Regions from separate parts of the Roseateles sp. genome, predicted to be linked through region 3. Evidence: riboswitches for the same ligand, from Rfam matches in the RefSeq annotation. Region 3 holds a riboswitch; each other region holds the start of a gene.
What was found. Region 3 has a riboswitch for cobalamin ahead of ACQY39_RS07980 (TonB-dependent receptor domain-containing protein). Riboswitches for the same ligand answer to the same signal wherever they lie in the genome.

Region 1 (4,178 bases), 2.9 Mb from region 3:
TGCCGCAGGCCGAGCTCTGCGTGGCTGAGAAGTTCGCACCGGCCCTGGCCGGCCTGGCCAACCCGCTGCGGGTCTACAGCGGCGCGTTCAAGGATGAGATTGGCGAGCTGTTCGCGCGTTATGACCAGATCGTGTTTTTCGTCTCTCTGGGTGCGGTGGTGCGTCTGATCGCGCCGCATCTGAAGAGCAAGGACGAGGACCCCGGCGTGCTGGTGGTCGACGATGCGGGCGAGTTCGTCATCCCGGTGCTCAGCGGCCATGTCGGCGGCGCCAATGCCATGGCCGAGCAGATCGCGGCTTTGCTGCGCGCCACGCCGGTGCTGACCACGGCCTCGGACGTGGGCAAGACCATTCCGGTGGACATCCTGGGCCGCGAGCTGGGCTGGCGGGTCGAGGCGCCCAAGATCAACATCACCCGCGTCTCCGCCCATGTGGTCAACGAGGAGCCGGTCGCCTTTGTGCAGGAGGCGGGCAGCCCGCACTGGTGGACGCGGCCGACGCCGCTGCCGGCGCACATCCAGCGCTTCGAGCGCTTCGCCGATGTGGACCTGGGCCGCTTCAAGGCCGTGCTCTGGGTCACCCATGCCGAGGTGCCGGAAATTCTTTGGCAGCGCCTGGCCGAGCGCCTGGTCGTCTACCGGCCGCCGCTGGCATGAGCGCGCCGCTGCTCTCTGGCGGGCCGGTGGTGCTGGGTCTGGGCTGCGACCGCGGCACGCCGACCGAGACCATCGCGCAGGCGGTGGCCCAGGCCCTGTTGCGCCTGGGCTGCGGCTCGGCCCAGGTGCGCGGCCTGGCCAGCATCGCGCTCAAGGCCGACGAGGCCGGCCTGCTCGCCTTTGCCGCGGCCCAGGGCTGGCCGCTGCACTTCTTCAGCGCGGCCGAGCTGGCCCGTGTCGAGGTGCCCAACCCTTCGGAGACAGTGCGGCGCCACACCGGCACGCCCTCGGTCAGCGAGGCGGCGGCCCTGCTGCTGGGCGGCGGCCGGGTCAGCGATCTGCTGCTGGAAAAACACAAGCACCGCGGCGCCGATGGGCGCCACGCCACCGTGTCGGTGGCCCGCTCACACAAGGAATGAAGCCATGAATGAAGCACTGAAGCCCAGCGATGCCAGCGAGCCCAACCATTCCAGCCCCGGCCGCATCATGCTGGTGGGCATCGGCCCCGGCAGCGTCGAGCACATGACGCTGCGCGCTCGCGCGGCGATTGCCGAGGCCGATGTGGTGATCGGTTACGTCACCTACATCAAGCTGGTGGCCGATTTGCTGGAGGGCAAGGAGATCGTGCGCAAAGGCATGACCGAGGAGCTGGACCGGGCGGTCAGCGCGCTGGAGCAGGCCCGCCTGGGCAAGAAGGTGGCGCTGATTTCCTCGGGCGACGCCGGCGTCTACGGCATGGCAGGGCCCACCTACGAGGTGCTGTTCCAGGCCGGCTGGACGCCGGACGACCCGGTGCAGCTGGAGATCGTGCCCGGCGCTTCGGCCATCAATGCCTGCGCCTCGCGCGTCGGCGCGCCGCTGACGCATGACTTCTGCTCGATCTCGCTGTCCGATCTGCTGACGCCCTGGCCGACGATTGCGCGCCGGCTCGATGCCGCCGCGGCGGCGGATTTTGTGGTGGCGCTCTACAACCCCAAGAGCGGTCGGCGCACGCGCCAGATCGTCGAGGCGCAGCGCCTCTTTCTGCGCCACCGTCGGCCCGACACACCGGTCGCCGTGGTCAAGAGCGCCTACCGCCGGCGCGAGCGCATCGAGTTCACGACCCTGGACCGCATGAGCGAGTGCGAGATCGGCATGCTGAGCACCGTGCTGATCGGCAACAGCAACACCGTGATCCAGCATGGCCTGATGGTCACGCCGCGCGGCTATTCCAACAAATACGACCTCAGCGAAGGCGGCGAGACCCGCGCGGGCGAGCGGCCCGGCCGCTCGCTGTCCACCGGCCTGCTGGGCTGGCTGGAAGGGCTGCAGGCCGACCATGCGGCCGGCGACAGCTTCGAGCTGCTCGCCGCGCGCCACCGCCTGCCGCTGGACTATGTGCGCGCGACCCTGAGCGAACCGCTGGAAGCCGCGGCGCCGGACAGCAAAGAGGAGGAGGCCGATATCGAGGGCTGAGACACGCTGAACGACCACGAAGAAGTACACAGCTGCCAGGTGCCGCGCGAACCCTTCCGAGGGTTTTCGGGTTCAACGGGAACGGGGTCAGGTCTTGCCACAAGACCGCATGCCCCGACTGCCCCCGCAACGGTGGGCGAGTGCGGTGTCCTCACGGTGTTTGCCACGGCGCAAACACCTGCCACTGAGCCTCAGGGCTTGGGAAGGCGAGGCCACAAGACTCGCGAGTCCGGATACCGGCCTGCCAGCTGTTCAACCCCTTGCCACGGCAAGAGGCTTGTGAACACGACCGCCCACGGGGTGTTGGACGGAACTGAGGCCTGCGCCATCGGCGCGAGGCTGCGGTTTCCTGCCATGCGGGCGGTCGAACCGACGACATTTGATGATGAAGACATTGCAAGGCCGCCCCGGGGCGCGCCATCTTTCCCTGCTCGGCGCTGCCGCGCTCGCCAGCTGCGCCGCTGTGGCCCAGACCCGTCCGCCTGCGGCCGATGCTGAGGCGCCGACGCCCATTTCCTTGCGCACCGTGCAGATCCAGGGCCAGGCCCAGAGAAGCGTCTTGCAGACGCCGCAAAGCACGGCCTCCCGCCTGGGCCTGAGCCCGCTGGAAACGGCGGCCAGCGTCGAGGTGCTGGAGGTCGATCGCCTGCGGGCGCGCGGCGATGCCAGCGTGGCCGAGCTGGTCTCGCGCAGCACCGGCCTGGCGGCCCTGGGCTCGCCGGGCTCGGGCAGCACCTACAGCAGCCGCGGCTTCAGCGGCAATGATTCGGTGGCGCAGGCCGAGGACGGCCTGCGCATGGCCACAGCCTCGGGAACCCAGTCCGGGCCCGCTGACAGCTTTGGTTATGAGCGCATCGAGATCCTGCGCGGCCCGGCTTCGGTGCTGTACGGCGACGGCGCCATCGGCGGCCTGATCAATCTGGTGCGCAAGGCGCCGGGCCGCGAGGCGCGCAGCGAGCTGACGGCCGGCCTAGGCACGGACGGCGAGTACCGCCTCGGCCTGGGCCTGGGCCGGCCGCTGGGCGAGCAGCTTGGCCTGCGCCTGGATGCGCTGGCCAAGGGCGGCGATGGTTTCGTCGCACGCGGCCAGCACCGCAACCGCAAGCTGATGAGCATGCTGCGCTGGCAGGCCACGCCCGATCTGCGCCTGGATCTGAGCCTGGACATCCACCGCGACAGCCCGAGTGCCTACTACGGTGCCCCGCTGAAGAACGGCCAGCTCTGGGCCGAGCTGCGCGGCGAGAACTACAACATCAGCGACGCGATCTGGCGCATGGACCAGGAGCGCGCTCGCGCCCGCCTGGATTGGCGGTTGAGCGAGGGCCTGGCCGCCCGCGTGGTGGCCTACCGTTTCGAGGCCGACCGGCGCTGGCAGAACCTGGAGGAGTACGCGCTCAGCGCCGATGCGCAGACGGTGCGGCGTTCGGGCTATCTGGGTATTGCCCATGAGCTGCGCCAGAACGGGCTGCGCGCAGAGTTGTTGGGGCAGGGCGGGCAGGGTGGACGCTTGAACTGGTCGCTGGGCGCGGAACGCATGGATCTGCGTTTTCAGCATGCCAATGATTTGTATGAGTACAAGACGGTGACCAGCGTGCCCCTGCATGGCTTCGACCCCGGCCGCTACATCGCCGCGGCCGAGCTGCTGCCGCGCAACCGCTCGCAGACCGAGCAGCTGGCCCTGTTCGCCGAGGCCGACTGGCAGCCGCTGGACGGCTGGCATGTCAGCGCCGGTCTGCGCCGCGATCGCAGCGAGGTGGAGCGGCAGATCCTCTCGCCCAAGCCCGATGCCTGGAGCGGCCGCTTCACGCCCACCGCCTGGCGCCTGGGCACGGTCTGGCAGCTGAACCCGGCGCAAAGCCTCTACGGCCAGCTCAGCAGCGGCACCGACCCGGTCGGCACCATCGCCACGCTGAGCAAGGCCAGCGCCAACTTGCGCCTGACCGAAGGCCGGCAGGCCGAAGTGGGCTTCAAGCAGGCGGGCGCAGAACTGGAGTGGAGCGCGGCCCTGTTCCAGATCGCCAAGACCCACATCCTGACGCCCGACCCCAAGAACCCGCGCGAGAGCGT
Region 2 (4,178 bases), 2.9 Mb from region 3:
AGCGCATGCCAGGCACGCGCGATGCGTTCGCGCAGCACGCGCTCGAAATGGGCTGGGTCGTGGGGCTTGAGCATGCTGGCTTGGCGCGGCAGGTACACATCCCAGAGCCGCGAGATCCAGAAGCGCAGAGCCGCGGCACGCAGCAGGCCCGGCAGCAGGCGGTGTTCGGTGCCGCTCAAGGGGCGCACGGTTTCATAGGCTTGCACAAAGGCCTGGGCGCGGGCTTCGTCGAGGCGGCCGCTGGCCAGGTCGATGCACCAGTCGTTCAGGCACACGGCCAGGTCGAAGAGCCAGGTGTCAACGCCGGCGAAGTAGAAATCGAAGAAGCCGCTCAAGCGCTCGCGCCCGGGCAGGGTCTGGACACCGGCCTCCTGCGGCACCGGCTCGAACATCACGTTGTCGCGGAACAGATCGGCGTGGATGGGGCCGCGCGGCAAGTCCGCATAGCCGGCCGAGGCGGCCAGCTGCTGCTGGTAGGCCAGCTCGCTGCTGAGCAGCTCTGCTTGTTCCGGCGCCAGAAAGGGCAGGATCACGGGCACGGTCTCATTCCACCAGGCCAGGCCGCGCAGATTGGCTTGCTGCAGGGGGAAATCCTGGCCGGCCAGATGCATGCGGGCCAGCTCGGCGCCGACTTGCTGGCAGTGGTGCAGGTCGGGCGCCAGCTGGTGGCCGCCGCGCAGCTTGTTGACCACGGCGGCCGGCTTGCCTTGCAGCTCGAAGAGGATGGTGCCGCTGGCATCGGCCTGCGGGTCCGGCACGGCCAGGCCGCGCGTGGCCAGGTGTTTCATCAGCTGCAGGTAGAAGGGCAGCTGCTCGAAGCTCAGGCGCTCGAACAGGGTCAGCACAAACTCGCCGCGCTCGGTGCTCAGGAAATAGTTGGTGTTCTCGATGCCGGCGCCGATGCCGCGCAAGCCCAGCACCGCACCCAGGTTCAGGCGCTTGCTCAGGGCTTGAGCCTGATCCAGCGTCACTTCAGTAAATACAGCCATGTCAGCACTGCCGGAGCAGGAAGGGTGAAGCCGCAGCGCCGGGCCGGTGCCTCGGAGGCCGGCCGGCGCGCAGTCTTCAGAAGTTGAAGAGGTTCCAGACGCGTTTGCCGCCGCCGCCGCGGGTCGAGCCCGGGCCGGCCGACAGGTCGCGGCCGCCATCGACCATGAGGATTTCGTAGCCGGGCAAATTGCTGTTCTTGGGCTGGACCGTGACCTTCTGGGTCTGGCCTCGCACCCGCGTCTCTTCGATACGGGTGCTGTCGTCCTCGATCACAGCAACGCTCACACGGGCGTCGGCCGCGCCTGCCGCGGCAGTTGTCGGGGCACTTGCCAGGGCGGATTCGGGCGCCTGGGTAGGCTTCGCCGGCGCCGGATCGGCGGCTTGGGCCACGGCACTCAGCAGGGCCAGGACGGCCGGCAGTGATCGAAACCAAAAGGTCGAGGAGTTCATGTTTGCATTCTAGGGCCGGGGGCCCGGCGCCGCTGTCGGCAGGGTCGCTGCCCAGGCCGCGCGGTCGCGGTTGTCTTTGCCTAACCCGCAGTTCGCACAGTGCTTGTTCGGGCGCGCGGTTTTGCGCTAGGATGCGGCCCTGTTGGTGCTCGTGGGACTCCCAAAAGTCCTGCAGTTAAACGGGAATCAGTAGATGCAAGCCGTCCATTCGGACCTTGCCTGACTGAGCTGCCCCCGCAACGGTGCGTGAACGAAGCGGCCTGGCCTAGCGCCAAGCCGGCCTCAGGGTTCATCTCAAGCCACTGGATGTTGTTGTTTGCATCTGGGAAGGCGATGGACTCGATTTCACCAGCCCGGATACCGGCCAACGAAGCGGTGCGCCGCAGCCCTTGGGCTGCCGCACCATGTGGCGAAAACCTGCGGGGAAGCGGGCGATCGCGCTGTTTCGGTGTCTCTACCCATGGATTCCTCCCCCTCCTAGGCCCTGATCGGGTCTGAGTTTCAGGTCTTCGCTCGCCGTGCCTTGTGGCGCAGCCAGCCGGGATCGGCCTCGTCCTTGGCGCTCGTTCGCCTGCGGATTGCGGCCGGTCGGCTGAAGCTGCCGCATGGCCGCTCGCGCCCCGCGCCTCGCGCCTGTGGGCGCGCCGGCCCTGGCTAAGCCCGCTCCCACCCTGTCTTGAATTTCCCTCGCTGACGCGTGCGTCCGGCCCTGGCCGTGGCTTGCGCGTTGCTTCGCCTTGCGCGGCCGTCCGCCGCGCTGCCTTCTCGTCTCTTCACCCACCTTCATTTGCCGGAGCTGCCGCCATGCACATCGAACCCGGGCTGATCGCCCCCGCCAAGCTGACCCTGGCCGCCGCCGTGGCCGGCCCCTTGCTGCTGGCTTATCTGCCGCCGCTGTTCAAGCAGCCGGCCCTCTTGCTGCGCACCCTGCTGGCGGCGCTGTTCTTTTCGCTGTTCATGCAGGCCTTCCATATGAAGGCCGGGCCGTCCGAGCTGCATTTCCTCGGCGCCATGCCGCTCTACCTGAGCTTCGGCTTTGTGCCGACGCTCTTGGGCCTGGCCCTCGGCCTGCTGCTGCAAGGCCTGGTGTTCGAGCCGCAGGATCTCGTGCATCTGGCGGTCAACTCGCTCTCGCTGATGCTGCCGCTGATGGCCGTGCATTACGGCCTGGCCCAGCGCCTGGTCCACGGCGAGCGGCCCATCACCGTCAAGACCCTGCTGCAACTGGACAGCGCCTACTACGGCGGCGTGATCGCCATGGTGGGCTTCTGGCTGGCCATCGGCCAGGGTGAGACCAGCGTGGTCGAGTGGGCGCGCTTTGCCTTGGCCTACGCGCCGGTCGTGCTGCTGGAGCCCGTGGTGACGCTGGGCACGCTGTGGCTGCTGCGCCCGGCCGGCTTGCTGCGCCGCCAGGCGTTCGCCGCGCTGTGCTTCGCGCCCTCGGCCAGCCGCGCATGAGCGAGGCGCGAGCCGAGCCCGGCACGGTCTGGTTCGTCGGCGCCGGCCCGGGCGACCCGGACCTGATCACGGTCAAGGGCCGCGCTCTGATCGAGCGCGCCGGCGCCATCCTGTTTGCCGGCTCCCTGGTCGACGAGGCGGCCACGCGCTGGGCGCCGCCGGGTTGCGAGATCGCCGACTCGAAAGGCATGACGCTGGACCAGATGTCGGCCTGGCTGATCGAGCGCGCCGCGTGCCACGACACCGTGCTGCGTCTGCAGACCGGCGACCCGGCGCTCTACGGCGCGCTGATGGAGCTGGTTCAGCCGCTCGATGCGGCCGGCGTGCCGCTGCGTGTGGTGCCGGGCGTGTCTTCGGCCATGGCCTCGGCCGCGGCGGCGGTGGAGACCTTCACCCTGCCGGAGCTGACGCAGACGGTGATCTTCACCCGCGTGGCCGGGCGCACGCCCATGCCGGCGGGCGAGGACCTGGCGGCCCTGGCCGCGCACCGCTGCACCTTGTGCATCTTTCTGTCCATCACCTTGCTGGGCCAGCTCACGGCCGAGCTGCGCGCGGCCGGCTGGGCCGAGGACGCGCCCATCCTGGTGGTGCACAAGGCCTCCTGGCCGGGCGAGGAGCAGATCCTGCGCGCCACCCTGGCCGATGTGAAACAGCGCTGCCGCGAGGCCGGCATCGTCAGCCAGTCCATGGTCATCGCCAGCCCGACCCTGGGCTCGCGCCACTGGCCCGAGCTGGCCAAGTCCAAGCTCTACGACCCCAGCTTCACCCACCGCTTCCGCCGCGCCAGCGAGCCGGCCCAGCCCGAACTCTGAGGCGAACTCACCATGTCAATCACCCCGAACGAAACCATCCTGCTGGTCGGCCACGGCTCGCGCGAAGCCGGCGCCAACGACGAGATCGAGGCCTTTGCCCAGCAATGGCGCCAGCGTCAGCCGGGCTGGCGCATCGAGGTCTGCTTCATCGAATTTGCGCCGGTGATGTTGCACAGCGGCCTGCGCCGCGCCGCCGCCGGCGCGCAGCGCGTGCTGGTGCTGCCGCTGATCCTCAATGCCGCGGGGCATGTGAAGATGGACATCCCGCAGGCCATCGACAGCGCGCGTCTGGACTGCCCTGGCACGCAGTTTCTCTATGCCCCGCATCTGAGCGCCTGCGACCCCATCCTCGCCCTGCTCAAGCGCCGCCTGCGCCAGGCCATGATGAGCCTGGACATGCCCGACCCGCGCAACACCGGCGTGGTGCTGCTGGGCCGCGGCGCCTCGGACCGCCAGGCCAATGGCGAT
Region 3 (4,178 bases):
CCGACCAGGCGCTCGCAGGCCCCAAGGGCGCAGACGGTCTCGGTCAGCGAGGGCAGCAGGGTGACGATGCGCTGCGGCGGCCGGCTCCACTGGGTGGTGTGGCCGAGGTCGTCCTTGATTTCGATTTTGGCCGGTGCCTGAGCGTGCGCCGGGCCCAGCAGCAGGGCGAACAGGAGGGCGCAGAAAGAAAATAAACGAGGCTTCATGGCAGATCGGTCTCCACGTGCACCGGCCGGGTCCAGGCCTGGCCGGCCACCATCAGGGTCAGGTCTTGACAGCGGCTGGCCACCGCCTGGTTGAGCCGGCCCAGCTCGTCGACAAAGTCGCGCACCTCGCGCCCCAGCGGCGAGATGCCCCAGCCCACCTCGTTGGACACGAAGAGCACCGGCGAGCTCAGCTCGGGCAGGGCGGCCAGCAGCGCGCTGCGCTCGGCCTCCCAGGCGGCGCGGTCGGGCCGGCCGTCCATGGGCATCAGCCAGTTGGTCAGCCACAGGGTCAGGCAGTCCACCAGCAGCAGCCGGCCCGGCGCGCTCTGCGCGCGCAGGGCGCGGGTCAGCGACAGCGGCACCTCCACCGTGGCAATGCCGGCCGGGCGGTCGGCCTGGTGGCGGGCAATGCGCTGGCGCATCTCCTCGTCCCAGGCCTGGGCCGTGGCCAGCACGCAGACCTCATGCGCCGGCGAGGCCTTCAGCCAGCGCTGGGCCAGGCGCTCGGCATGGCGGCTCTTGCCGCTGCGCTGGCCGCCGACGATCAGCTGGTGGTCTGCTGCTGTTGTGCTCATGCCGGACTCGCTGGCGCTGGCTTCAGAGCTCGGAGCTGTAGCGCAGGCTGAACAGCACGGTGCGCGGCGCCTGGGCATAACCCTGGGCCGTCTCGTAGCTCTTGTTCAGCGCGTTGTCGAGATTGATCTGCACGCGCAGCTGCTTGTTGATGCGGTAACCCGCATCCAGATTCAGCAGCGCGTAGCCGCCCATCGGCTTCTTGTTCGCGTGGTCATCGAAGCGCTTGCCATTGGCCTGCACTTGCGCGCCGGCGGTCCACTGGTCCAGGGTCTTTTCCACGCGCAAGGTGCCGTGCGTGCGCGAACGGCGGCCGAGGATCTTGTCGGTGCCCACATCACGCGGATCCTGCCAGTCCAGCGAACCCTGCAGGCGCAGACCGGCGAAGCGGGTCTCGCCCTGCAGGCTGACGCCGCGCAGCGTCACCTTGGCCAGATTGCCGTAGCAGCCGCCGAAGGTGGAGATGCAGTTGGCGGCAAAGCCGCTGTCCCAGGTGATCAGGTCGCGGATGCGGTTGTTGTAGACCGTCAGGCCCAGCTCGCTGTCACCGTTGCTGTAGTTCAGGCCCAGCTCGGAGTTGCGGCCGCGCTCGGGGCTCAGGGCCGCCACGCCGGGCTTGGGGCCGTATTCGCTGAAGATCTGGTACAGCGTCGGCGCGCGGAAGGCGGTGCCGGCGCTGGCCCAGGCACGCCAGCCGCTGGCGAAGCGCCAGCCGGTCGCGACCGTGCCCGTGTTGGTGCCGCCGAAGTCACTGTCATCGTCATGACGGGCGTGAAGCTGGAAGTCCACGCTGCCCAGGCTCAGCAGATAGGCGAGGGCCACCGCGTCCTGATGACGGTCGGCGCGGCCGCCGACGTCTTTGCGCAGGCCGGAGTTCACCAGCTCGTCGCTGCGGCGTTCCAGCAGACCGTTGATCTGGCCGAGGCTCGCGCCCAGCTTGTAGCTGCCGCTCAGGGCGGTCTGGCGCACGCGGGTTTCGGTCAGATAGGTACTGGCCTTGTTGGTCTGCGTTTCATAACGCTCGGTCGACACGCCCTGGCTCAGCTCGGTCTGCAAGTCCGCATTCCACTGCGCGCTCCACAGGGCGCGCGTGATCTGGGTGCGGTGCAGATTGCGGTCGCTGACACCGGCCTTGGGCTTGGCCGAAGCGTCGTAGGCCGCATCGGTGGCCGCGCTGGTGTTGACCAGTTCCACGCGGTGTTGGCGGTTCAGCTGGTAGCCTAGGCGCGCATTCAGGCTGTAGTTGCGCCAGTCGTCGATGTCCGGCGTGTAGGCCGGGTCATTGCTGACCTTGCGGATGTTGAAGCCTTCGGAGTATTCATTGGCGAGGCCGAAGGCGTAGTCGAAGTCGCCCAGCAAGCCGCTGGCATTGAAATCGGCCTTGACCGTGCCCAGCGAGCCGATGGCGGCGCCGATGTCGACCAGGGGCTTGCCCGTGGACTTGCGGGTGAAGACCTGGACCACGCCGGCCACGGCGTCCGAGCCGTAGACGCTGCTGGCCGCGCCGCGCACGATTTCGATGCGCTCGATCATGGACAGGGGGATGGCCTCCCAGGCCGGGCCACCGCTGCCGCCCTGGGTGTCCATGCGCACGCCGTCCACCAGCAGCAAGGTGTGCTGGGTGTTGGCGCCGCGGGTGAACAGGCTGGTGCTGCTGCCGGGGTTGCCGTTGCGCACGATTTCGACGCAGGACTGGCGGCTCAGCAGATCGGCGAGGTTGCCGAAGCCTTGGCGCTCGATGTCGGCGCGCGTCAGCACGGTGACGTCGGCCAGCACCTGGTTGAGGTCGAGCTTGCTGCGCGTGGCCGTGACCACCACCGAGCTCAGCTTGCTGGGGCCCATGGCCGTGGTTTGTGCTTGCACGGGCGCTTGGCTGAGTGCCGCCAGGGCCGTCAGCGCAAATGGCAGGCTGCGCTGCGTGATCGAAGACAAGCGGGAGGTGGATGCGGCAGAAGCGGACAAGGACGCGCGCGCCTGAGTGCGGGCCTGGGGCCGGACAGAAGAGGTCATGTGAACGAGAAACAAGCAAGACTGCCAGGCGCCAGCTCACCCGCTGAGCGCCTGTTGAACGATGTGCTGCGGCACCAGCCCGGTTCGGGCATGGGCACGCGGCGCACCACGTTGTTGGCCGGTATCCGGGCTGGTGAACATGGCCTGCTGTGTCCTTCCCAATGCCTTGAGGCATCAGTGGATTGTTGACAGAGGCTGAGGTGCGAGCGGGCGCCCGGCGGGCGTTGTCGAACTCGTTCACTTACCGTTGCGGGGACAGCTCAGGTTGGGCATGGCTCCGTGGGAGCGCGGCCTTTCTGATTCCCGTTTAACTGCACAGACATGAATGCCTGCACGAGCACCAACGGCGAGATTCTAGCTTGCCGCAGAGGCGGGCTTGGCGGCTTTGCCCGGCTGGCTCACCTTTGGCGCCTTGGGTGTCTTTGGTGGCTTGGGGCCTTTGGGTGGCTTGGGCGGCGTCGGGGCCTGCGCCTGCTTGCTGGGGGCGGCAGCTGTTGCGGGAGGCTGGCCTCGGCCATGGATGGCGATGGCAGGAGCCGCCCGGTGCCGGGCTTCGGCCTCTTGCTGCTGGCGCTGCACTTCGAGCTCGCGAGCTCGCCTTGCATCCCGCTGGGCGAGTTCTTGGGCGGCACGCCGGTCGGCGGCACTGGGCTGGTCGAAGCTGAGGGATTGGGGCGCCTTGTCGGCTGCCTCGGGGCAAGGGGCGTCGCGCAGGTCTCGCCCGTCTGGGCCGCAGCGGTAGATCGTCGTGCTGCGTGTCTGGCTCTGCGCCATGACGGTGCTGCTGAGCGGCAGCGCCAGGACCGCAGCCAGGGCCGCTGCGGTGAGGTGACCGAAGGGGCGGGGCTGCGGGGCGCTGTGCATGATCAGCTCACTTTCAGATCCGTTGGACCGGGTGCGGGAGCATTGCTGGACACGGTGTCAGCATCTGGCTTGCTGACTGGCTTGGGTGGCTTGGGTCGTGGCGGCTTGGCGTGGATCTTGGCCAGTGCCTTGTCCATCTGACCGCTCAGCATCAACTCGACGGCGTCCATGGATTTGGCGATGCAGTCCTGCAACAGCTCGCGCTCCGACAGCGGGGGCTTGCGCAGCACATAGCCGGCCACCTCGCCCTTGTGGCCCGGGTGTCCGATGCCCAGGCGCAGACGCCAGAAATTGGCCGAGCCCAGCTGGGCCTGCATGTCCTTCAAGCCGTTGTGGCCGCCGTTGCCACCGCCTTGCTTGAACTTCATCTCTCCGGGCAGCAGATCGAGCTCGTCGTGAACCGCCAGGATCTGTTCGGGCTCGATCTTGAAGAAGCGCGCCAGCGCGGCCACCGACTTGCCCGAGAGGTTCATATAGGTCATGGGCTGCAGCAGCCAGACCGGGCCGTCGCTGCCGGGCGCGTTG

Region 1: linked by a shared signal. The riboswitch ahead of ACQY39_RS20400 (TonB-dependent receptor) and the one ahead of ACQY39_RS07980 (TonB-dependent receptor domain-containing protein) in region 3 are both predicted to bind cobalamin.
Region 2: linked by a shared signal. The riboswitch ahead of ACQY39_RS20450 (energy-coupling factor ABC transporter permease) and the one ahead of ACQY39_RS07980 (TonB-dependent receptor domain-containing protein) in region 3 are both predicted to bind cobalamin.

The regions. Positions count from the first base shown of each region.
Region 1 is NZ_OZ253537.1:4,742,249-4,746,426, reverse strand. It holds gene ACQY39_RS20415 (cobalamin biosynthesis central domain-containing protein) at 1-656, shown strand, start outside; gene ACQY39_RS20410 (cobalamin biosynthesis protein) at 653-1,075, shown strand; gene cobJ (precorrin-3B C(17)-methyltransferase) at 1,080-2,111, shown strand; cobalamin riboswitch at 2,132-2,370, shown strand; gene ACQY39_RS20400 (TonB-dependent receptor) at 2,497-4,178, shown strand, end outside.
Region 2 is NZ_OZ253537.1:4,751,115-4,755,292, reverse strand. It holds gene ACQY39_RS20460 (homoserine kinase) at 1-989, opposite strand, end outside; gene ACQY39_RS20455 (hypothetical protein) at 1,066-1,440, opposite strand; cobalamin riboswitch at 1,567-1,823, shown strand; gene ACQY39_RS20450 (energy-coupling factor ABC transporter permease) at 2,245-2,898, shown strand; gene cobM (precorrin-4 C(11)-methyltransferase) at 2,895-3,710, shown strand; gene ACQY39_RS20440 (sirohydrochlorin chelatase) at 3,723-4,178, shown strand, end outside.
Region 3 is NZ_OZ253537.1:1,845,675-1,849,852, forward strand. It holds gene ACQY39_RS07970 (ABC transporter substrate-binding protein) at 1-206, opposite strand, end outside; gene cobU (bifunctional adenosylcobinamide kinase/adenosylcobinamide-phosphate guanylyltransferase) at 203-781, opposite strand; gene ACQY39_RS07980 (TonB-dependent receptor domain-containing protein) at 804-2,789, opposite strand; cobalamin riboswitch at 2,889-3,149, opposite strand; gene ACQY39_RS07985 (hypothetical protein) at 3,144-3,653, opposite strand; gene pth (aminoacyl-tRNA hydrolase) at 3,656-4,178, opposite strand, start outside.